One region of the Streptomyces sp. NPDC096176 genome, then DNA from elsewhere that is predicted to be linked to it. Evidence: riboswitches for the same ligand, from Rfam matches in the RefSeq annotation. Region 1 holds a riboswitch; each other region holds the start of a gene.
The links. Region 1 has a riboswitch for cyclic di-AMP ahead of ACIQ7Q_RS32165 (peptidoglycan DD-metalloendopeptidase family protein). Riboswitches for the same ligand answer to the same signal wherever they lie in the genome.
Positions count from the first base shown of each region.

Region 1 (7,433 bases):
TGGGCTCGCTCAAGGAGTCCCTCCGGGCCGCCCGGGAGACGCTGTCGAGCGGTCGATGACCGTCGGCGTGTGACCTTCACCCACTCCTCCTGCGCCCCGAGCGCGGGAGGCGTCCCTGTCGAGGAGGGCCGAGGAATGACCGAGGTCGAGGAGGGCCGAGGAATGACGGAGGTCGAGGAGGGCCGAGGAATGACGGAGGTCGAGGAGGGCCGAGGAATGACGGAGCAGCGCAAGGGCTTCGACCTGGCGGAACTCCTGGCGAGCCGCGGTGCCGAGCGGTACGAGCTGCACACCCGGCACCTCAACCACCAGCTGCCGCGCATGCTCCACACCATCGGATTCGACAAGGTCTACCAGCGGGCCGAGGGCGCCTACTTCTACGACGTGGAAGGCAACGAGTACCTCGACATGCTCGCGGGCTTCGGGGTGATGGGGCTCGGCAGGCACCACCCCGTCGTGCGCAAGGCGCTGCACGACGTGCTGGACGCCCAGCTCGCCGATCTGACCCGCTTCGACTGCCAGCCACTGCCGGGGCTGCTGGCGGAGAAGCTGCTCACCCACACCCCGCACCTGGAGCGGGTCTACTTCGGCAACAGCGGCACGGAGGCCGTGGAGGCGGCGCTGAAGTTCGCCCGGTACGCGACGGGCCGACCGAGGATCCTGTACTGCACGCACGCCTTCCACGGGCTGACCACCGGCTCGCTCTCGGTCAACGGGGAGCCCGGATTCCGCGACGGCTTCGCCCCGCTGCTGCCCGACACCGCGATCGCGATGGGCGACCTCGCCGCACTCGAGCGTGAGCTGGTGCGCGGCGATGTGGCGGCCTTCGTCGTGGAACCGGTCCAGGGCAAGGGGGTGCACCCGACCCCACCGGGGTTCCTGCGCGCGGCCCAGGAACTGCTGCACAAGTACAAGGCCCTGCTCATCGTGGACGAGGTGCAGACGGGGCTCGGGCGCACGGGCGACTTCTACGCCTTCCAGTACGAGGCGGGAGTCGAGCCGGACCTCGTCTGTGTGGCCAAGACCCTGTCGGGCGGCTATGTGCCCGTCGGCGCCACCCTGGGCAGGGACTGGATCTTCAAGAAAGTCTACTCGTCGATGGACCGGGTGCTGGTCCACTCGGCGAGCTTCGGCTCCAACGCCCAGGCGATGGCCGCCGGGCTCGCCGTGCTCTCCGTGCTGGAGGACGAGCATGTGGTGGCGAACGCGCGGGTGACCGGGGAGCTGCTGCGCGCACGGCTGGCGGCGCTCGTCGACCGCTACGAGCTGCTGCACGCCGTACGCGGACGCGGCCTGATGATCGGCATCGAGTTCGGTCGCCCGGAGTCGATCAAGCTGCGCAGCCGCTGGACCGTGCTGCAGGCCGCTCGCAAGGGGCTCTTCGCGCAGATGGTGGTGGTGCCGCTGATGCAGCGGCACCGGATCCTCACGCAGGTTTCCGGGGACCACATGGAAGTGATCAAACTGATTCCGCCCCTGATCATCGGCGAACGCGAGGTCGACCGCTTCGTGACGGCGTTCGAAGCCGTGATGGAAGACGCCCATGGGGGCGGCGGGCTGATGTGGGACTTCGGCAAGACACTGGTGAGGCAGGCGGTCGCGAACCGCTGAGCCGGGCCCGGGGCGTCGGGCTGCCGCGATCGGCGTCAACGGCGCGGGTGAGGGGTTTTGCCTCTGGGGCAAGGAATTTGCCTCAGAGGCAGGATTCTGGCGCAATGGAGGCATGACCACCCCCGTCGAGCCGGCGCGTGACGAGCTGCCCGAGATGGCGCCCCGGCTGCGTGAACTGCGCCGCCGCCGCGGACTCACCCTCGAGTCGGCCGCCCAGCGGGCGGGACTGTCACCCGCCCACCTCTCCCGACTGGAGACGGGCCGGCGACAGCCCTCGCTGCCGATGCTGCTCGCCCTTGCCCGGATCTACGGTACGACGGTGGCGGAGCTTCTCGGCGAGCAGCCGCTGGAGAAGGACCCGGTCGTCCGCGCCCGCCGGGAACCCGCGGCGGCCGACGGCTGGCACTACCGACGGGCCGGAGCCCCCGGCCGGGCGATGCAGGCCCTCCGTGTGACGGTCCCGTACGGTGTCCAGGGAGATCTGGAGCGCGTGCACCCGGGCGAGGAGTGGCTCCATGTCGTGGAGGGACGGCTCCGTCTCACCCTCGGCGACACGGTGTACGACCTGGCTCCCGGAGACAGCGCGCACTTCGATTCGCTCACCCCGCACCGCATCGCCGCCTCCGGCCCCGAGGGGGCCGAGCTGCTGTTCGTGCACACACTGCTGCAGAGTTCGGAACTGCACCCCACCTCTGACCGGTAAGGAAGGCGATCGAAGGCATGTCCCACGACCCCTTGGACCGACGCGCCACGGGCGGCGAGAGCTCCAGTGAGGAGCGGTTTCCCCGCGGGCTGGTGATCCGGCTCTTCCTCTATCTGATCGCGGGCCACGTCATCGCCGGATTCCTCTACCTGCTGTTCCTGGTGGGTGGCCAGAACCAGTGACCCGGTGCCTCAGCCCTCTTCGAGAAGTCGTGTGCGCAGCCGCTCGCGGGTTTCGCGGGAGAGCTTGAGGCCCTCGGTGAGGTACCGCTCCGGTGTGCCCCAGTTCTCCTCGATCGCGTCGAAGGCCGCGGCCAGGTACTCGGCGCGGGCGTCGAAGAGCGGGCTGAGCAGTTCCATCACCTCGGGGGACATTCCGGTGGGGGAGCTGTCGGTGCGCCGGACCTTGTAACGGCGGTGCGGGTCGTTGGACTTGAGGTAGTCCGCCTCGATCGCGTCCCGCTCCACGCCGACGGCCAGCAGTGACACGGCGATCGACAGCCCGGCGCGGTCCTTGCCGGCGGCGCAGTGCATCAGGGCCGGGACGCTGTCCTCGGCCAGTGCGTGCAGAACCTGGCTGTGCTCGGCCGTCCGCTCCTTGACGATCATGCGGTACGAGGCGATCATCCGCCCTGCGCCCTTGCCGTCGTCGAGGATGGCCTTGAGCTGATCGAGATTGCCGTCCCGGACCATCTTCCAGAACTCGGCGCCGTCGGCCGGGTCGCTCAGCGGCAGATTCACATTGCGCACGCCGGGCAGCTCGACGTCCGGGCCCTCCAGCCGCTGGTCGGCGGCGTTGCGGAAGTCGAAGATCGTGTGCAGTCCCAGGGTCGTGAGGAACGCCGCGTCGCTCGCCGTCGCGTGCGCCAGGTGTCCGCTGCGGAAAAGCCGGCCGTGCCGCACCCGCCGCCCGTCCACGGTCGGCAGTCCGCCCACGTCCCGGAAGTTGCGGACACCGGTCAGCTCCGGCTCTGTCGAGGGGGCCTGCGGCAGCTGCTGCGTCACGAGGACTCCTTCAGGTACTGCCGTCGGCGCTGGTCGCCGACGATGGCGCGGCTTCGACCATACGACACTCGTTCATGAGGCACTCATCTCGGCCATGAACCAACGGTGTTGACGGACGCGTGCCGATTTCCTCGGGTGCGCAGCCCCGACGGTCCGCACGGCGGGTGATGTACGGGGACCTGTCCGGTCCTGCGAAGGGGTGCCCCTCACCGGTGGGGGCGAAATGGTGCATCTGTATCGAGTGCGTTCATTACGGGCGACGGTGGCAGGGAGCGGTATCGCCCCCTCGTGGCCGTGACCGGCGGCCACATTCTTGCTCCTTCGGTGGAGGTGGAAAGCGAGGGGCCGTAGCGCGCTGCGGTAAGTGCGGGAGTAGATGGCTAAATGTATGTTCTGTCCGAATTAGCTGTTTAGGCATAACGTGCCCCGTAAGCAGGGGGGATGGGCTGCGGTCCGTGAGCAGCGTCATATCCGTGACGTTCTGTGGCCGCGTCGGTGACACGAATTCCCTCCTCGGCAAGGGAATTGATGCTCCGTTGTCCACGGAGGGTGACCGGGAAATCCCTGTTGATATCACCCCCGTCATTGATCGGGGAAAATCGTGGCTTGTCCGGGACTGCCCGACTCGCCTACGGTCACGCTCAATCCGGACGGACCGCCTAATCCTGCCGCCGACCGGAATTCGAACCCACCCACGTGTGGCAGGAGCGGGGGACCCAGGTAGTACGCCGATTCCGGTTAATTCGGACGGCTTGGGGTGAAGTCGTGCACGTTCACGACCGGGCATCTCCAGCCCGAACCCGACAGCTCACCTCGCAGGCGCCGGAGAGGAAAGCGCCATGCCCGCAAAGGGTAAGCACCGCCGTCCCAAGACCAACCCGATCACCCGTGGCTTCGTTGTCGCCGGTACGGGTGGCGCCGCCATCGCGCTGCCCCTGTTCGGCGCCACCTCCGCCAACGCCGCACCCGCGGCGGCACCGGCCACAGCTCCGGAGCAGGCCGCCACCGCGGCCCCCGGCGCCGTCGAGGCTGCCGCCCTTCAGGGCGCCAAGAAGGCCCCGAAGACGTACACCGTCGTCGCCGGCGACTACCTGTCGAAGATCGCGGAAGAGCAGAACGTCCGCGGCGGCTGGAAGCAGCTCTTCAACGACAACCGCCGCGCCATAGGCGCCGACCCCGCGCTGATCCACCCGGGTCTCGAGCTGACGATCGGCGCCAAGTCCAAGGTCAAGAACGACCCCGAGCCCCGCTCCGAGTCGCAGACCCGTCCCTCGCGCGACGACTCGCGGCCCGCCGCGCCGCAGGCCGAGGCTCCGGCGAAGGAGGCTCCCGCGAAGGAGGCATCCACCCCGGCGTCCGGCTTCTCCGCCCCGGTCGACGCGGGCGTCACCACGCCGTACCGCGCCTCCGGCGCCATGTGGTCCAGCGGTTACCACACCGGTGTCGACTTCGCCGCCTCCTCCGGCACCTCCGTGAAGGCCGTCGGAGCCGGCACCGTCGTCTCTGCCGGCTGGAGCGGCTCGTACGGCAACGAGGTCGTCATCCAGCACACGGACGGCACCTACTCCCAGTACGCCCACCTCTCCTCGCTGGGCGTCTCCAGCGGTCAGTCCGTGTCCGGTGGTCAGCAGATCGGCCTCTCCGGCTCCACGGGCAACTCCTCCGGCCCGCACCTGCACTTCGAGATCCGGACCGGCCCGAGCTACGGCTCCGACATCGACCCGCTGGCCTACCTCCGGGAGCACGGCGTCTCCCTCTGACCCCTCCGAACCGTCCGATCGCCCTGGGTCCCAGGTGATCTGACATGGTGTTCGCCTCCGGTGCGGCAAGCACCGGCCGGCGGTCCACGTCGGCAAGCCCCCGCCCCGCACAACGCGGAGCGGGGGCTTCCGCGTATTCCGGGTTGGCCGAATCTTGACCGGTGGCAAAGATCACCCCGCGTCAACCCCTCCTTACGGTCGCGTAGGTCACATCCGTAAAGGAAAGATGTGCTCTCGTGGCAGACGATTCGAGAACAGAGATCAGTAACGCATTCGGGTCGTACGCGGCGATCGGTGACAGCTTCACCGAGGGCGTGGGGGACCCGGGGCCCGACGGGAGATACGTCGGCTGGGCGGACCGTTTCGCGGTCCTGCTCGCCGACCGTAGGCCGGAACACACCTTCAGGTACGCCAACCTCGCCGTACGCGGGCGTCTCCTCGACCAGATCGTCGAGGAGCAGGTGCCCAGGGCCAAGGAACTCGCGCCCGACCTGGTGACCTTCTGCGCCGGTGGCAACGACATCATCAGGCCCGGCTCCGACCCGGACGCCGTCGCCGAGCGCTTCGAACGGGCCGTCGCCGACCTCACGCGCTCGGTGGGCACCGTCATGGTGACCACCGGCTTCGACACCCGCGACGTGCCGGTCCTGCGGCATCTGCGCGGCAGGATCGCCACGTACACGGCCCATGTGCGGGCCATCGCGGACCGCTACGGCTGCCCGGTGCTCGACCTGTGGTCGCTCAAGTCCGTCCAGGACCGGCGTGCTTGGGACGCGGACCGGCTGCACCTGTCACCCGAAGGCCACACCCGGGTGGCCCTGCGCGCCGCGCAGGTGCTCGGACTCGAGGTCCCCGCGGACCCCGACCAGCCCTGGCCGCCGCTGCCCCCGCGAGGGGCGTTCGAAGTGCGCCGTGACGACATCCAATGGGCGCGCGAACACCTCGCCCCCTGGATCGGACGGCGGCTGCGCGGCGAGAGCTCCGGCGATCACGTGGAGGCCAAGCGCCCCGACCTGCTCCCGCTCTGAGGCAGGGCGCGCCCCTGCGCGGGGAGATCCTGCGCGGGGAGCTCCGCCACGGGGAGCGCCGAGGGGATGCGTTCGAGGACGCCGCCCGCGAACACGTCGTACAGCGGGAGCGTCTCCAAGTGGACATAGCCGATGTGGCAGTCGCAGGCGGCGAGCGGGCAGGCGCGGGGGCGCAACGCCCGGCGGTACGAGCGGTCGTACAGATTGCCGAGCTCGGCCCGCACGAAGTGGCATCGGCGAACGGTCCCCTCGCCGTCCACGGAGATCACCGACTCGCCCGTACGGCACCGCAGGCCCGCCGAGCGGTGCGGATGGCGGCTGTAGGGGAACAGCGGGTCGAGCTCGGTCCAGGCGTCCGCCTCAGCGTCTGAGAGCTGGTGCCCCTCGGGCGCGTTCACCCACAAGTAGACGTGCTCGGGCAGGTCCGCGCGCAGCCGGCGCCCCTGCTCCAGTTGGCCGGGGAAGCCGACGATCCCCACACTGAACCGGATCTCCCTCCGGCTCAAATCCCGGCATTTAGTGAGGAAGCGGTCATACGGCGTCTGCTCCGGGTGATACGTGCACCACAGGGCGAGCTTCGCCGGATCCGCGGCGGACAGCCAGTCGGTGCGGCAGCTCAGGTTCGTCTGGATCGCGACCCGTCGGACGTGCGGCAGGTGCGACAGCTCGATCATGGCCTGCCGGTACCAGGATCGGACGAGCCCTTCGCCCCACGGGGTGAACAGCACCGACAGACGGTCGTCGCTCTGCGCCGCCGCCCACGCCGTGAAACGCTCCAGCGCCGTTCGGTCGGCGCGCAGTTGCTCTCGGCTGTCGCGGCGCTTGGCGAACGGGCAGTAGGGACAGTCGTAGTCGCAGGACGCGAGGGGCCCGCGGTAAAGGATCGTCAGGTCCATGGACGGGCTCACTTCAGCTCGTACGTGGCCATGGCGGCGCGCACCGCGGGTGAGAACAGCTCGGGGCCCAGCGCGTCCGAGTGGGCGAGCCCCTCGGGCGTGAGCCGCAGCCGGTCGGGCGCCGCCGCGCTGTCGAGCCAGCCGCGGGCGGCGAACCGCTCCAGCTCCGTACGGAAATGGTCGGCCGGGTCCGCGCCGAATCGTTCGCGGTAGCCGGCCACCTCCATCCCCTGCGCCTGCAGCAGGGACTGGAGCAGATGCCGGCGCCGTGCCTCGTCCGCGTCGACGTACCGGCCCACCTCGGCCCGCGAGAAATCCTCGCTGCGGGTGTAGCCGTCGATGATGCCGCGTATCTCCCGCATGTCGACGGCGTAGTCGAACGAGTAGTGAAGAGCCGAGGTGTAGGAGCGGGCGCCGCAGCCAAGGCCGAT
Region 1 covers NZ_JBIWFV010000017.1:78,722-86,154, reverse strand. Annotated here, with positions in the region: gene hpnH (adenosyl-hopene transferase HpnH) at 1-59, shown strand, start outside; gene ACIQ7Q_RS32185 (aspartate aminotransferase family protein) at 217-1,611, shown strand; gene ACIQ7Q_RS32180 (helix-turn-helix domain-containing protein) at 1,724-2,314, shown strand; gene ACIQ7Q_RS32175 (DUF6126 family protein) at 2,332-2,496, shown strand; gene ACIQ7Q_RS32170 (tyrosine-protein phosphatase) at 2,506-3,318, opposite strand; cyclic di-AMP (ydaO/yuaA leader) riboswitch at 3,998-4,155, shown strand; gene ACIQ7Q_RS32165 (peptidoglycan DD-metalloendopeptidase family protein) at 4,158-5,078, shown strand; gene ACIQ7Q_RS32160 (SGNH/GDSL hydrolase family protein) at 5,315-6,106, shown strand; gene ACIQ7Q_RS32155 (STM4011 family radical SAM protein) at 6,067-7,002, opposite strand; gene ACIQ7Q_RS32150 (STM4012 family radical SAM protein) at 7,011-7,433, opposite strand, start outside.

Region 2 (7,433 bases), on a different contig from region 1:
GCTCTTGAACAGCACGATGCCGCCGGACATGGGTGCCGATCCCACGTTGTCACGGATCAGGTTCGCTTCGACCAGGGTGTCCTCGATGCCGGTGAGGACGATGCCCGTGCCCTGGATCTCGGGCAGCCGGGCGGTGGCGTCGCAGTGCTTGTTGTTCTTGTAGATGTGGTTGAAACGGACCGTCAGCGCGCCCGCTCGGGGCACCGTCTCGTCGCCGACGAGAAATACGCCGGCGCAGTTCTGGGTGATCTCGTTGCCCTGGAGCGTCAGGTTCCGCACGCGGCGGATGGTCGCGCCGATGCGGTTGTCGATCATGCGGTTGCCGCTGACGACCGTTCCCTTGGTGTCGGTGGCACCGGCCTCCTCATTGACGGTGTTCGCCACGAAGATGCCTGCGTCGCCGTTGCTGCGGACGACGTTCTGCCGCAGCTCCGAACGGATGGACCGCTCCTGCGCGATGCCCCAGGTCCCGTTGTTCTCGGAGGTGACGTGGCGCACCGTCAGCCGGTCGGTCCAAGCGGCCCAGATGCCGTTCTTGGCGAACCCGCTGAGCCGCAGCGAGCGGATCCGGACCTCTTCGAGCGGCTGCGCCTTGGTACCGAGGGCGCAGATCCCGTTGCCGGCCGCGGCACAGGAGTCGGTCTTCGCGGGCTTGGCCGCCGGCTTGATCACCGTCCGCGCGCCCGCTCCCTGGAGGGTCAGGCGGGGCTTGGTGATGCGGACGCTTTCCTTGTAGGTGCCGGCGGCGATGTTGATCGTGTCGCCGGGCTGTGCGGCGTTCACGGCAGCCTGGATCGACTGGCCGGGCTGCACCTGGTGTGTGACGGAGGCATGGGCGGGGGCGGAGGCGCCGAGGCCGGACACGACGAGCAGAGCCGTGCAGCCGAGGACGGTCGTTTGTCGCTTTGTCATAAACCGAAACTAAGCGGCAGAACACCCAAAATGGCGCAAACCACGCCTGGGCGAGCTTGTTTCCCCCCGCCCAGACGTGGTCCGCAGGCCGTCAGGACTCTTCGAAGTAGGCGTCGAGGACCGCGTCGAGCTCCGCCGTCCACTCGCTCAGACGGCTCCTGGCGGGCGCTTCGACGTCGGCGTTGAACCAGCGGTTGGCCGCCACGTGGACGGTGACCGTGAACCGGCGCCCGAAGCGGGCCGGCCTCACCTCGACGGCGCCGATCTCGTCCCAGTGGAAGTCCGCCTCCTGGTCGTCCAGGGTGAAGCGGATGCCGGTGCGGTCGGCGGTGATCGAACCGCGGCGGTCGCGGGCCTCGAAGACTGGCCCGTCGGCGTCGTCGTCATCGGCGGCCTCGGCGTCCGGCTCCTCGGCGGGTGCGTCCGCCTCGTCGGCCGCCGCCCCGGTTTCGTCGCCCTCGGCCACGGGAACGGTCTCGCCCTCGGCCTCGTCCTTGGGCACGGTCTCCTCGGCCCTCTTCTCCCCCTCCTCCCCACCCTTGACGGCAGGCGCGGGCGCCGTGAGTCCCGGGATGTACGCCGGGTCCGTCCCCACGCCGATTTCGATCTTCGTCTTCGGATCTATCTGCTGCTCCACGGCGGGCAGTATGGACGACGAACCTGTACGAGACCAATGCGGTCGGCCGATCGACCTCCGCGTCTCCTCACCCACCGGCGACGGTGTTCCACCGTCGCGTCGCGATCGACTGATTCCGGGCAGGGAGTCAACCACCACCCCGGCCACGAAGCCGGCTCCATTGATAGGCAGGGCGCACTCGGCCCACAACTCCTTGCCATGTCGGGGACAGGGGGTGGTACGGGCCGGCCGCGCAGGCTGGGTGTCGGGCACCTCGATCCGGGTCACGCCGCGGTGGTTGTCGCAGGCGAGGTGCAGGGCACAGTCCTGACCCCGTACGCAGCCGTGGAGCTCGGCGTCCGCAGTGAGTTCGGCCGACGACGAGCGTGACCGCGTCGTGCCCGGCACCGCGTGCGTGGCTCCACTGGGCGAGCTGATGCGCGCCCAGCAGGCGGGCGAGGCGGGCACCCGGGGGTTCGCAGAGATGCACTGCGCGAACGCCACGCCCTACGCACCGACGGTGGCCATGCCGAAAGGACCACGGAATGCTGTCATGGCCGTCTTCCCACGAGCAACACGGAAACAGGTCCATATCCGGCTCATATCGGCACGCGTGGAGCCTCACGCCGCGGGAGTGTGGCGGCCCGACCGGGCGCGGACCGCGGTGCGGGCCGTGCGGCAGTGGCGGAGGGCGCTCCTGCCGCAGCCGCGCCACTGGGCCCGGGTGACGCGGGCGCGATGGCCGCCGCTGGTGATCATCGCATTCACCGGTGTCATCGGGTCCGTGGCCGCGGCCTTCGCCAGCAGGACGCCGACCGCGAGCGGGAGCAGGGTCACGGCAAGGGCCGTGCCGGCTGTGGTGGCGTTGCGGACGCGCGGGTGGCGGAGGGCTTCAGGGAGCATGCTCCGATTCGACCGGTGAGGGGGGTGCGGGCGGATCCGGGCGGGTACTCAGAACGTCCGGACCTCGTACTCATCCCGTGGTCGCGGCTGGTTGCCCAACTACCGTTCTGGGACCGGAGGATCGCTGTAGCCTCCGGCCATGACCACCGACACGGAGCGCCTGACACTCACTCAGCAGTTGCGCCGCCGGGGCGCCGTGGTTCTCGCGGTTTTCGCCCTGGTGTGGGCCTTCGCGGCCGGTTCCGGGCTCGCATCGACGACTGCTGCCGTCGTAGTCGGCATTGTGGGGGCGGCGCTGACCGTCGCGGCCGTTGTTGCTGCGTTCCGGGGCGCCGCGGGGACCGCACGCCGCATGGTGCGGCTGCCGGGGAAGTGGAACCGCGGGGTCGGCCTCGTGAACGCCCTCGAGGTCGTCGCGATCTTCGCGGTGATCGCCGCTTCGAACGCCACGGGCCACGCCGAGCTGATCCCGCCGGGGATCTGTCTCGTGGTGGGTCTGCACTTCTTTCCGCTGGCGCGTCTCTTCGACCAGTGGCAGTACACCTGGACGGCTGTTCTGCTGACGGTTGTCGCGGTCGTCGGCACCGCCGTCGCCCTGGCCGGGTACACGGACGAGACCGTGCGCGTTGTGGTGGGGGCAGGAGCGGCCGTTGTGTTGTGGCTGTCCTCGTTCCATGTGGCCGCGCGGGGCTGAAGACCGGCACAACACGGGGCCGGAGACCGGGGGCGCCGCCGGACGCCCCGGGCTCCGGCCCGGTGAAGTGTTGCGGCCTGTCGGCCGTCGCAACGGTCCCGTCAGTAGGGGCCGTTCACGTTGTCGATCGAGCCGTACCGGTCGGCGGCGTAGTTGCACGCGGCCGTGATGTTGGCGACCGGGTCGTACAGGTCGTTGGCCGTGCCGGGGACGTGGTAGGCGTCGAAGGTCGGCTGGATGACCTGAAGCAGGCCCTTCGAGGGCGTGCCGTTGACGGCGTTGATGTCCCAGTTGTTGATGGCCAGCGGGTTGCCGGAGGACTCGCGCATGATGTTGCGGTGAATTCCCTCGTAGGTTCCCGGAATTCCGCGCTGACCCATGATGGCCAGCGATTCCTTGATCCAGCCGTCGAGGTTGTTCGCGTAGGTGGCGGGCTTGGCCGCGGGGGCCGCCTTCCGCTCCGAGCGGTCCGCGCGGTCGGTCGCGGCGGCCCGGTCGGCCTTCTTGGGCGCGGCCTTTTCCTTGGCCGGGGACTTTGCACCGATCGTGAGCTCGAGACCGGGGCGAATCAGTGCCGGATCGTGGCCGATGGCTCTCCGGTTGTCGTTGAAGAGCTCCTTCCAGCCGCCACTCAGAGAATACTTGGTGGCAATCTTGGAAAGGGAGTCACCCGCGACCACGGAGTACGTGACGGCCTTGGACTTCTGTGCGGCGACCTGCGCGGCGGCGGCCACGGTGGCCGGCGCGACGGCCTTCTCCGCGGCCACGGGCAGCGCTGCCTGAGCAGTGGTGGCGCCCATGAGCGGGAGGGCGAGTGCGGCACCACCCGTGCCCGCTGCCACGAACCCGCGGGTGAGTGAACGGGACTTGGGACGACGGTGCTTACCCTTTGTGGGCATGGCGAATTCCTCTCCGTCGCCTGCGAGGTGAGCTGTCGGGTTCGGGCTGGAGATGCCCGGTCGCAGCTGATGGCGACTTCACCCCGAGCCGTTCCGGGATTCCGGATCGGCGGCTTACCTGGTTCCCCCGCTCCTGCCGTACGTGAGTGGGTGCGGTTTACCGGACGGCGGCAGGATTCGGCGGTCCATCCGGATTGACGGTGACGTTAAGCGAGAGGATCCCGGCGGAACAAGTCCCGAATTCCACATCACAAAGCGGACGTCTCCCCCTGACGGGAAATCCGCATTGTCAGTGTCGCGTCAAAAGGCTCAAACTCCGCCCCAGAGAAGGGAAATGGCCCGCGCGGCGGTATCCACACAGAGCGGACCAGGTGACCGACATCACGGGGGATCGGGGCAACCTCCAGGGTTGCCCCATAACCCCCAAGGAACCCCAACCAACAGGAATACGCGGCAATTCGACTTACAAACTTAATGCGGAGAAAAGACCCCTATACCGGACATAGGTGAGCATCGCCGGGCAGGTCGCCCGGCCCCCTACGGAACGAGCGAGGAACACTCAGTCAACGGGCCAGGTGTGCGCCGGCGCGTTCAGATGCATGTAGTCGATGTACTGCCGCGTCATCAGCCGAAGCGCCTCATGGTGGTCGACGCGGCTCGTGGCGTCGATGTGGTGGTACATCTCCGCCTGCCACACCGCGCCGTTTCGGCCGGTGACACAGCGCTGCTCGATGATCCCCAGCAGCGGCTCCCGCCACGCCGCGTCCATGCCGGAGAGCTCGAGACCGCGATGGGCCATGGGCAGCAGACGCCGCAGTACGAGCTCGACCACCGGCACCTCGCCCATGCCCGGCCAGTACAGGTCCGCGTCGATGCCGTGCCGCGCCGCGGCGTGCAGATTGTCCTCAGCGGCCTGGAACGACATCCGGGACCAGATCGGCCGCTCCTCGTCGACCAGTGCGCGTGTCATCCCGTAGTAGAAGGCGCCGTTCGCGAGGGTGTCGGCGACGGTCGGGCCGGCGGGGAGGACCCGGTTCTCGACGCGCAGGTGCGGCCTGCCGTGGGCGACGGCATAGACGGGGCGGTTCCACCGGTAGATGGTGCCGTTGTGCAGGGTCAGCTCGGGCAGCTCCGGGGTGTCCCCGCCGTCGAGCTTCTCCCGCGGGTCCTCGTCGTCACACAGGGGCAGCAGGGCGGGGAAGTAGCGCACGTTCTCCTCGAAGAGATCAAAAACGCTGGTGATCCACCGCTCGCCGAACCACACCCGCGGCCGGACCCCCTGCACCTTGATCTCCTCGGGGCGGGTGTCGGTCGCCTGCTCGAACAGGGGGATCCGGGTCTCGCGCCACAGTTCCTTGCCGAAGAGGAACGGCGAATTCGCCGCCAGCGCGACCTGGACCCCGGCGATCGCCTGCGCGGCGTTCCAGTAGGCGGGGAACTCGCCCGGCGAGACCTGCAGGTGGAACTGCGTACTGGTGCAGGCGGCCTCGGGGGTGATCGTGTCGGCGTAGGTGCGCAGCCTCTCCACCCCGTCGACGGCGATCCGCAGGTCCTCGCCCCGGGCCGCGAAGACCTGCTCGTTGAGCAGCCGATAGCGCGGGTTCTCCGAGAGCGCCGCCTCGCCCACGTCCCGCTGCCGCAGGGTCGGCAGAATGCCGATCATGGTCAGATGGGCCCCGACCTCGGAGGCCCGCTGCTCGGCGTGGTTCAGGGCGTCCCGGATCTCCTGCTCCCAGGCGTCGGGGCCGCCTGCGGTCAGTGTCCGCGGCGGGATGTTGATCTCCAGGTTGAACCGGCCCAGCTCGCTGTCCCAGGCGGGGTCCGCGATGGCCTCGAGCACGTCGGTGTTCTTCATCGCCGGCTCCCCGGCGGCATCCACCAGGTTCAGTTCGATCTCGAGACCCACCTGGGGCCGCTCCGACTCGAAGCGCGCCTCGCTCAGCATCGTCGCGAACGTGTCGAGGCACGTCTGCATCTTGTCCCGGTACCGGCGGCGATCGTCACGGGTGAAAACGAGCGCCGGGACGTCACGTCCCATCGGGCCCTCCCGCTCTCGTCGGGCAGACACCTTCCCCCACAGCGTCCCACTCACCGGCTGCCCGGACCAGCGGTGACCGGGGCAGCGGACGGCAGCGAGGCGCCGCCGCGGAGCCTTGCCCGGAAGCCCGCTCGGGCCGCGGCGACAGCCGGTTCCCGGCCCGCCCCGGGCCCGTCTTTCGCTACGGCCCCGGCCCGCCCCGAGCCCGTCTTTCGCTACGGCCCCGGCCCGCCCCGAGCCCCAGGACCGTGGCGAAAGACGCTGCACGCTTCTTTGACCCCGGGCTGTGCGGCCGCACACGCATGGCCGGGGAGAACACGCAATCCGCTCAGTTCGGGACCCGGCCCTCCAGCGCCGTGCGCCACGCCGGGGCGGCCGCCCCGGGCGTCGGCGCGGGGCGCCTGCCGCCCCCGGCGAAGAAGTCGGCGAGCGGCAGAGTCGCTGCACCCACCGTCACCGCGTCCGGACCGAGTTCTCCCAGGTCTATGCTCACTCGGGCCGCCGGGTGGCTCAGGGAGTAAGCCGCGGCATACTCCCGCACGGCGGCGAGGAAGCGGGGGCCGAGCTGCAGTCCGGCCCATCCACCGATGAGAATCCGTTCCGGCTGGAAGAGATTGATGAGACCGGAGAGCCCGGCGCCCAGGTATTCGGCGGTCTCGCGCACCACCTCGCGCGCCACCGGGTCGCCCCCTTCCCCGTCGGCCGGATAGGCGGCGGCGAGCAATGCCGTGAGGGCGGTCTCCTCACCGGCCCCCGCCCCGCACCGTCCGCCGGCTTCCCGCCACCGGTCCAGCAGTGCCTTTGCCCCCGCGTACGCCTCCAGGCAGCCGAGCGCACCGCAGCGGCACCTGCGGCCCCGCACCTTGACCGTCAGATGCCCCCATTCGAGGGCCCGGCCCTGCTCCGCGACATCGGTGACGTGGCAGGCGCCGACCCCGGAGCCGAAGAGGATCACGGCCACGCTCTGGGCGCCGCGACCGGCTCCGAACCACATCTCCGCCTGCCCGAGTGTTCTCGCGCCGTTCTCGATGAAGTACGGGACCGTGTCGGGGAGTTCGCGGGTGGCACGCAGCAGCGACTCCAGCGGGACGGCGTTCCAGCCGATCGTCTGGCCGTGGACGATCGCTCCGCGCTCCGGCGTGCGGGCCACGATCCCGGGGACGCCGACGCCGACACCGATGAGCCGCTCGGCGGTGCGGCCCGCGCGGTGGAGCACCTCGCGGATGCCGTGGCGGATGTGTTCCACGATCGCCTCGACGTCGTACCGGCTGCCGGTCAAGGCCCGCTCATCGCGGGCGAGTTCGGTGAGCGTCAGGTCGAAGAGCTCCACCCTGACGCGGGTCTCTCCGACGTCCACACCGATGAGGTGGC
Region 2 covers NZ_JBIWFV010000010.1:11,563-18,995, reverse strand. Annotated here, with positions in the region: gene ACIQ7Q_RS25680 (nitrous oxide reductase family maturation protein NosD) at 1-912, opposite strand, end outside; gene ACIQ7Q_RS25675 (hypothetical protein) at 1,004-1,549, opposite strand; gene ACIQ7Q_RS25670 (hypothetical protein) at 2,150-2,431, opposite strand; gene ACIQ7Q_RS25665 (hypothetical protein) at 2,571-3,125, shown strand; gene ACIQ7Q_RS25660 (transglycosylase SLT domain-containing protein) at 3,227-4,024, opposite strand; cyclic di-AMP (ydaO/yuaA leader) riboswitch at 4,029-4,187, opposite strand; gene ACIQ7Q_RS25655 (glutamate--cysteine ligase) at 4,584-6,062, opposite strand; gene ACIQ7Q_RS25650 (ROK family protein) at 6,391-7,433, opposite strand, start outside.
Region 2: it holds a riboswitch for cyclic di-AMP, as region 1 does, so the genes downstream of both, ACIQ7Q_RS25660 (transglycosylase SLT domain-containing protein) here and ACIQ7Q_RS32165 (peptidoglycan DD-metalloendopeptidase family protein) in region 1, are expected to answer to the same signal.

Region 3 (7,433 bases), on a different contig from region 1:
TTCGGTGGTGGGTGGAGGGGTTTCCATGCCTGCCTTGTTCGCTGCCTGTTCGCTGCTTGGTTCGCTGACTTGCCGGTGCCGCGGATCTACTCGCGGTCGGCACCGTCGGCGCTGTCCACGCCGTTCCATACGTTCGAGTACCACGGCCGGTCGGCCGCGCCGTCGTCTTCGCGCTGCTCCTCCGCGGCCTCGGGGTCGATCACGGTGTAGCCGGTCTCCCCCGGCTGCACGTAGTGCAGGTGCTCCCGGGCCAGCCGCCGGATGTACATGTCGTCCTGGAGGCGCGCCTTTTCGTCCCTGAGCTGCTCCACCTGCTCTGCGGCGTCGTCGATCAGGCGTTCCTGCTCGGCGATCTCGGCGCGCTGCGAGACGTACTGGCGCATGGGATACGCGAGGGCGACGACCATCGAGCAGACGACCAGGGCGAGGAAGGCGGCACGTCCGGTCAACCGGGAGCGGCGGGCCTGACGGCGGTTCTGGGAGCGGTAGACACGGGCGGCGGTCTGCTCTCCGAGCAACCGCAGCCTGGTCGAGGTGGAGAACCGGTCCTGGTCCCCGGACGGCCTGCGTGCCATGTCTCTCGCCTCCCCGTTACGCGCGTACGTCCCCGGACACGGTACGGGACCGCGGCCGGGGACGAACGGAGGCGAGGGTGTCAGCCCTCGAACCGACTTCTTCTACTGGTCCCTCTACTGGTCCGCGTAGCGGAACCGCGGGAACGCGGAGCGGCCCGCGTACACCGCGGCGTCGTCGAGGATCTCCTCGATGCGCAGCAGCTGGTTGTACTTGGCGACGCGCTCGGAGCGGGCCGGGGCGCCGGTCTTGATCTGACCGCAGTTGGTGGCGACGGCCAGGTCGGCGATGGTGACGTCCTCGGTCTCGCCGGAGCGGTGGGACATCATGCACTTGAAGCCGTTGCGCTGGGCGAGCTCGACGGCGTCGAGGGTCTCGGTCAGCGAACCGATCTGGTTGACCTTGACGAGCAGCGCGTTCGCGGCGCCGTCCTCGATGCCGCGGGCGAGGCGCTCGGGGTTGGTGACGAACAGGTCGTCGCCGACGAGCTGCACCTTCGAGCCGAGCTTGTCGGTGATGGTCTTCCAGCCGGCCCAGTCGTCCTCGAACAACGGGTCCTCGATGGAGACCAGCGGGTAGGACTCGACGAGCTCCGCGTAGTACTCGGTCATCTCGGCGGCCGAGCGGGACTTGCCCTCGAACTCGTACGAGCCGTCCTTGTAGAACTCGGACGCGGCGACGTCGAGCGCCAGTGCGATGTCCTTGCCGGGGGCGTAACCGGCCTCCTTGATGGCCTCGAGGATGAGGTCGAGGGCGGCGCGGTTGGAGTCGAGGTTCGGCGCGAAGCCGCCCTCGTCGCCGAGGCCGGTGGACAGCCCCTTCTCCTTCAGGACCTTCTTGAGGGTGTGGTAGACCTCGGTGCCCCAGCGCAGGGCCTCGGAGAAGGACTCCGCGCCGATCGGCGCGATCATGAACTCCTGGATGTCCACGTTGGAGTCGGCGTGCGAGCCGCCGTTCAGGATGTTCATCATCGGAACGGGCAGCAGGTGCGCGTTCGGGCCGCCCAGGTAGCGGAAGAGCGGCAGGTCCGAGGCCTCGGAGGCGGCGTGCGCCACGGCGAGGGAGACGCCGAGGATGGCGTTCGCGCCGAGGGAGGACTTGTCCGGGGTGGCGTCCAGGTCGAACATCGCCTGGTCGATCAGGCGCTGCTCGGTGGCGTCGTAGCCGACGAGCTCCGGGCCGATCTGCTCGATGACGGCGAGGACGGCCTTCTCGACACCCTTGCCCTGGTAGCGGTTCTGGTCACCGTCGCGGAGCTCGAGAGCCTCGAACGCACCGGTGGAGGCGCCGGACGGAACTGCAGCACGACCCGTGCTGCCGTCGTCGAGGCCAACCTCGACCTCGACCGTGGGGTTGCCTCGGGAGTCCAGGATTTCCCGGGCTACGACGACGTCGATGGACGGCACGAGCATCTCCTTCTGGGATGTGACGCGAGAAAAAGTGCAGAGGTCTGCTTGGCCTTGCGGCAAGAGCCTAACCGGCCCGGGGGCAAAGGCAGGCCGATGCCCGCCCGCTGGGACGAAAAAGGGCACCAAGACTCTCGCCACCGGACAAACAGAGGCGGATCTACCTGCCGGTAACCCATGTTGGGCCTTTTCCGGCCCCTGACGGAGCGAACCCCGGCCCGGCGCGTTCGGGGGAAGGTGCGCCGGACCGGGGTGCTCGGATCCCGTGACGAGCGACGGTTGCGCCCTGCACCTGTCGGCGCGGGAGCCCCTCACCCACGGGGGGAGGTCAGCTCAGGTGGAGCTGCTGGCCCGGGTGGATGACGTCGGCGTTCTCGACGATGTCCTTGTTGAGGTCGAACAGCTTCTCCCAGCCGCCCTTGACCTTCTCGGCCTCCGCGATCGTGCTGAGGGTGTCGCCGGCCTTGACCTTGTACTCGCCGTCGCCCTTCTTGAAGGACTTGGCCTTGGGGGCGGCCTTCTCGGCCGGGGCGGGGGCCGCGGAGCGCTCGGAGCGCGTGGTGGGGGCCTCGGAGCGCTCGGTGGAGGGCTTCGACTGCTCGGTGGAGCCGCTCTCGGGGGAGGCGCTGGACAGGCCGACGCCGCAGTGCGGCCAGGCGCCCTTGCCCTGGCCGGCGAGGACCTTCTCGGCTATCTGGATCTGCTGCGACTTGGACGCCTGGTCGGCGGTCGAGGCGAACGCGGTACCGCCGTAGGCGGCCCAGGTCGAGGCGGAGAACTGCAGGCCGCCGTAGTACCCGTTGCCGGTGTTGATCGACCAGTTGCCGCCGGCCTCGCACTGGGCGACCGCGTCCCACTCGGAGGTGGTCGCGGCGGAGGCGGAGGTGGCGCCGAGCATCGGTGCGGCGATGGCGGCACCGGCGACACCGGCGAGCGTGGCGATACGGACGGCCTTCGAGGGGCGACGGTGCTTGGCCTTGCTGGAACGCAGCATGAAGCTTCTCCTCACCGACGCCTACGAGGTGAGCTGTCGGGTTCGGACCTGTGAGTGCCCGGCCGCGCATCCTTGCGCGCGGCTCCACCCCTAGCCGTTGACGGCCGTCCTCGCGGACGGCCGGGACCGGCACTTACCTTGGGTCCCCCGCTCCTGCCTTCGGCGCTGTGAGCGACGAGTGTTCCCTTCGACCGACGGCAGGATTCGGCGTGACGGTCGACGGTGCCCGCGGTGGCGAGCGGTTCAGACCGTAAACACAGCGCTCCCCGATGTTCAAAGACGAACATCGGGGAGAAATCGCCCAATCCGGCGGTCCGAGTGTGTCCGTTTTCGCAGGTGAGGGGCAAAGTGGCCGGAATCGGGGGGCGATTTGGGCCAGTTGCCGCAAAGAGACGCTTGTCTCACTGGAACAGAACGGACATAGAACAGCGAACCACCCGGCGAACTGGCCCTACGTCAGGCCCAGATCGAGCTGCTGACCGGGCAGGATGAGGTCGGGGTCGGACCCGACGGTCGTCTCGTTGGCCTCGTAGAGCGCCGGCCACCCCCCGGGGACCTTCCGCTCGGCAGCGATGTCGCACAGATTGTCGCCGGGCTGAACGGTGTATGCACCGGGGGCGCTTGCCTCGTCCACGCCGTTACGGGCGGAATCGTCACCCCGTGAGGCATGGCGACCGGTATCGCGCGCTTCGCCCGTCTCGCCGGTTCCCGCTTCGTCACCGGCGGGTGCGCCGCGGTGCTTGCCGGTGCCGCCGGCGGCATCATCGGCCGTACCCGTCCCCGTGGCGCCTTCCGAGGCGTCAGGAGCGGCCGGCTCGGACGGGTCGCCGCCCTTGGGGGCCGGCTGCTCGGCGGCGTCGCCCGACGGCTCTGCCGTGTCGGCGCCACCCTGCTCGCCGGACTCGCCCGAAGTGTTCGAAGTGTTCTCTGAATCGGTCGGCTCGGTCGATTCGGAGGTGTCCGCCGACGGCTCGTCGACGGGCGCGTCGCTCTGCTCCGGCAGCGGCAGGAGGCCCGGGTCGACACCGGTGTCGGCGCCGTCGCCCGTCAGCCCGGCGAGCGGGCCACAGGCGGGCCACGCCTGCGGGCCCTGAGCGGCGACCACCTTCTCCGCGACCGCTATCTGCTGGGAGCGGCTCGCGAGGTCGGCGGTCGGCGCGTACGCCGTACCGCCGTACGTCTCCCAGGTCTCCTGGGAGAACTGCAACCCGCCGTAGAAGCCGTTGCCGAAGTCGGCGCTCCACGCCCCGCCGCTCTCGCACTCCGCGACGCGGTCCCACACGTTCGCTTCTGCCGCGGATGCCGAGCCCGCGCCGAGCAGCGGAATGGCGATGGCGGAACCGGTCACCCCTGCCGCGACAATGAGGGCCGGAGCCTGGCGGGGTCGGCGGTGTCGTCCGTTCCCGGAGAGCATGCGGTTGCCTTTCGCGTGACAGCTGTGGACTGTACGGCCTGCTGATGCCTGCCGAGTCGTCGGTGAACGTAGCCGCATTCGAACGTGAGTCACAAGTCGATGCAGCGGAGATCACGTGAAAGTCACAGAATTGACGGGCCGTCAGTTTGTTTGAGGCGTGAACTCAACGGGCAGAGTGCGCAATCCACGCATGATGAGCCCCCCACGCCACCGCAAATCGGCCGGATCTCCCGCAAGGCGCAAGTCCGGCATTCTGCGGAGCAGCGTGGCGAGAGCCGTCTGCCCCTCGAGCCGGGCGAGCGGCGCGCCGAGGCAGTAGTGGATGCCGTGCCCGTATCCCAGATGCTGGTTGTCGCTCCGCGCCAGGTCGAGGGTGTCCGGTTCGTCGAAGCGTTCCGGATCGCGGTCGGCGGCCGCGAGGACGACGAGCACGGGGTCGCCCGACGCGATCCGCTGCCCGCCGACGGTGAGCGGCTCCGTGGCGAACCGCCAGGTCGCGAGCTCCACCGGCCCGTCGTAACGCAGCAGTTCCTCGACCCCGGTGGCGAGCAACTCGCTCTCGCCTGCGGCGAGCGACGCCTGGAGGCGCTCGCGCTGGTGGGGGTTGCGCAGCAGCGCGTACACCCCGTTGCCGATGAGGTTGACGGTGGTCTCGAAGCCGGCGAAGAGAAGGATGAAGGCCATCGCGGCGGCCTCGTTCTCGGTCAGGTGTTCGCCGTGGTCGGAGGCCTTGATGAGACCGGAGATGAGGTCGTCACCGGGCTGCCGGCGCTTGCGGTGGATCAGCTCCGCGAGATAGCCGCGCATCTTCTTCACGGAGCGGGCCACTCCGCCGCGCGGCCCCCCGCCGTGGCGGATCATCATGCCCGCCCAGTCGCGGAAGTCGTCCTGGTCCTCGCGCGGGACGCCGAGCATGTCGCAGATGGCATAGATGGGGAGCGGGAACGCGAACTCATGGATGAGGTCCGCCTCGCCGCTTCCCACTCCGTGCTGCTTTGCGAGGATGGCATCGATGAGCTGGTCCGTCAGCTCCTGCACCCGCGGCGCGAACTCGGCGACCCTGCGGGGTGTGAACGCCTTGGAGACGAGACGGCGCAGCCTGGTGTGGTCGGGCGGGTCGATGTTCAGCAGATGCGTCATCAGCTCCGCCTTGCGCTCGCCGGGGATGCCCGTCTTCCCCTTGGCGTGCGCCGGCTCGTCGTGATGCGCGGGGTTCTTCGACAGGCGCTGGTCGGCGAGAGCCTGGCGGGCGTCGGCGTAACGGGTCACCAGCCACGCCTCGACCCCGCTGGGCAGCACCGTCCGGTGCACGGGCGAGTGCTCGCGCAGCCATGCGTAGGCGGGGTAGGGGTCGGTCGCGAACTCCCAGGTGAAGAGTTCGGGGGCGCTGTTGGGGTCGTTCACCCCTCGACGTTACCGGCCGCGCCGGTGTGCCCCTCCGCCGCCCGGATCGCGTCCCGGTAGGCGCGGGCGGCGGCCCGCAGCGCGGCTTCGGGGTCGATGCCGTCCGCCTCCGCGCGCACGGCGAGAGCGAGGAGCTCGTAGCCGACGCCCGCGCCGGACGGGAGGTCGACGCCGAGGCCCGCCGTGCGGACCCGGGACGCCAGCTTCGCCGCGAGCGCCAGACCCGGCTGGCCGAGGGGCACGCCGTCCGTGACCGACTCGCGCTGCTTCTCGACCGCCTTGGTACGCAGCCAGTGTGCCTTGACCTCCTCCGGCGTCGAGGCGGTCTCGTCCCCGAAGACGTGCGGGTGGCGGTGGATCAGCTTCTCGACGATCGTGCCCGCCACGTCGTCGACCGAGAACGGCTCGGCGCCGTCCTCGGGGCGGCCTTCCTGCGCGATGCGCGCGTGGAAGACGACCTGGAGCAGAACGTCGCCCAGTTCCTCGCGCAGTTCGTCCCGGTCGCCGTCCTCGATGGCCTCGACGAGTTCGTACGCCTCCTCGATGCCGTACTTGGCGAGGCCCTTGTGGGTCTGCTGCGACGACCAGGGGCATTCGCGCCGGATACGGTCCATGACCTCGACCAGGTCCAGCAGCCGGGCGCCCGGCAGGTCGTACGCGCCCGGCAGCAGCTCCAGGTCCGGCATCTGCACCCGGCCCGAGCCGCCGAGGCGGGCCAGGCCGTCGGTGAGGGTCCGGTCGCCCTCGCCGGAGGCGAGCACCACGACCGTATGTCCGCCGGCGCAGGCGTCCACGAGCTCCTGCGCGCTCGGGGCGGCATGCTCCACGGCGATGCCCGCCTCGCGCAGATAGGACAGCTGCGGGTGCGCCGCGTCGGCGCACAGCACCCGGTCCGCGGCATGCAGCGTCTGCCAGGCGGGCCAGGACAGGAGTCCCGGTGCGACGCGGTGGCTGGCGGTGAGCAGGACGATACGGCCGGCGGCGGATACTTCGGTGGTCACGCCCCGAACCTACCTCCCGCTACGCGCCGGCCTCGACCGGCTCCGTGCCCTGCGAGACCTGCGTGATCCACGGCGCCTTGTAGGCCCCGAGCTCGAGCTTCTTGTCGTCCCAGGCGCCGTAACGCGGGTTCACGTCGATGTCCAGGGACTTCGCGGCGGCGGTGAACGCCTCGTTGAGCTTCTGCTGGCCCTCGGGGCTGTTCGTCGCTCCGATGGCGGTGGCGATCTTGCCGACGAGGATGTCGCGGCGTACGGCGCTGTCGAGCTGGTCCGGGGCCACGCCGCGCTGCTGGAGATACATGGCGGTGAGCTGCTCCTCGCCGCCGGACTGCTCGGCGAGCTCGTCCCGCCCCTCCTGGATCTCCTTGCGGCTGACGTCGACGCCGGCGTCCTCGGCGGCGCGCCCCACGACGCGGTCGACGATCAGGTCGTACAGCTTGGCGCGGCCGAGCTGCCCGGAGTCCTTGATGAGCTGGGCCGACTGTGGCGAGGCCTGCTGTGCGTCGCGCACGTCCCTGACCTCGGCCTGGACGGTGGACACCTCGATCCGCTGTCCGCCGACGACGGCGGCGGCGCCGGGATGTGCCTCGCTGCCGCAGGCGGCGAGCAGCGGTGCGGCGGCGACGAGCGCGGCGGAGAGT
Region 3 covers NZ_JBIWFV010000005.1:89,089-96,521, forward strand. Annotated here, with positions in the region: gene ACIQ7Q_RS15160 (DUF501 domain-containing protein) at 1-27, opposite strand, end outside; gene ACIQ7Q_RS15165 (septum formation initiator family protein) at 87-575, opposite strand; gene eno (phosphopyruvate hydratase) at 690-1,979, opposite strand; gene ACIQ7Q_RS15175 (transglycosylase family protein) at 2,308-2,973, opposite strand; cyclic di-AMP (ydaO/yuaA leader) riboswitch at 2,977-3,148, opposite strand; gene ACIQ7Q_RS15180 (transglycosylase family protein) at 3,425-4,387, opposite strand; gene ACIQ7Q_RS15185 (cytochrome P450) at 4,529-5,791, opposite strand; gene ACIQ7Q_RS15190 (nucleoside triphosphate pyrophosphohydrolase) at 5,788-6,792, opposite strand; gene ACIQ7Q_RS15195 (SurA N-terminal domain-containing protein) at 6,812-7,433, opposite strand, start outside.
Region 3: it holds a riboswitch for cyclic di-AMP, as region 1 does, so the genes downstream of both, ACIQ7Q_RS15175 (transglycosylase family protein) here and ACIQ7Q_RS32165 (peptidoglycan DD-metalloendopeptidase family protein) in region 1, are expected to answer to the same signal.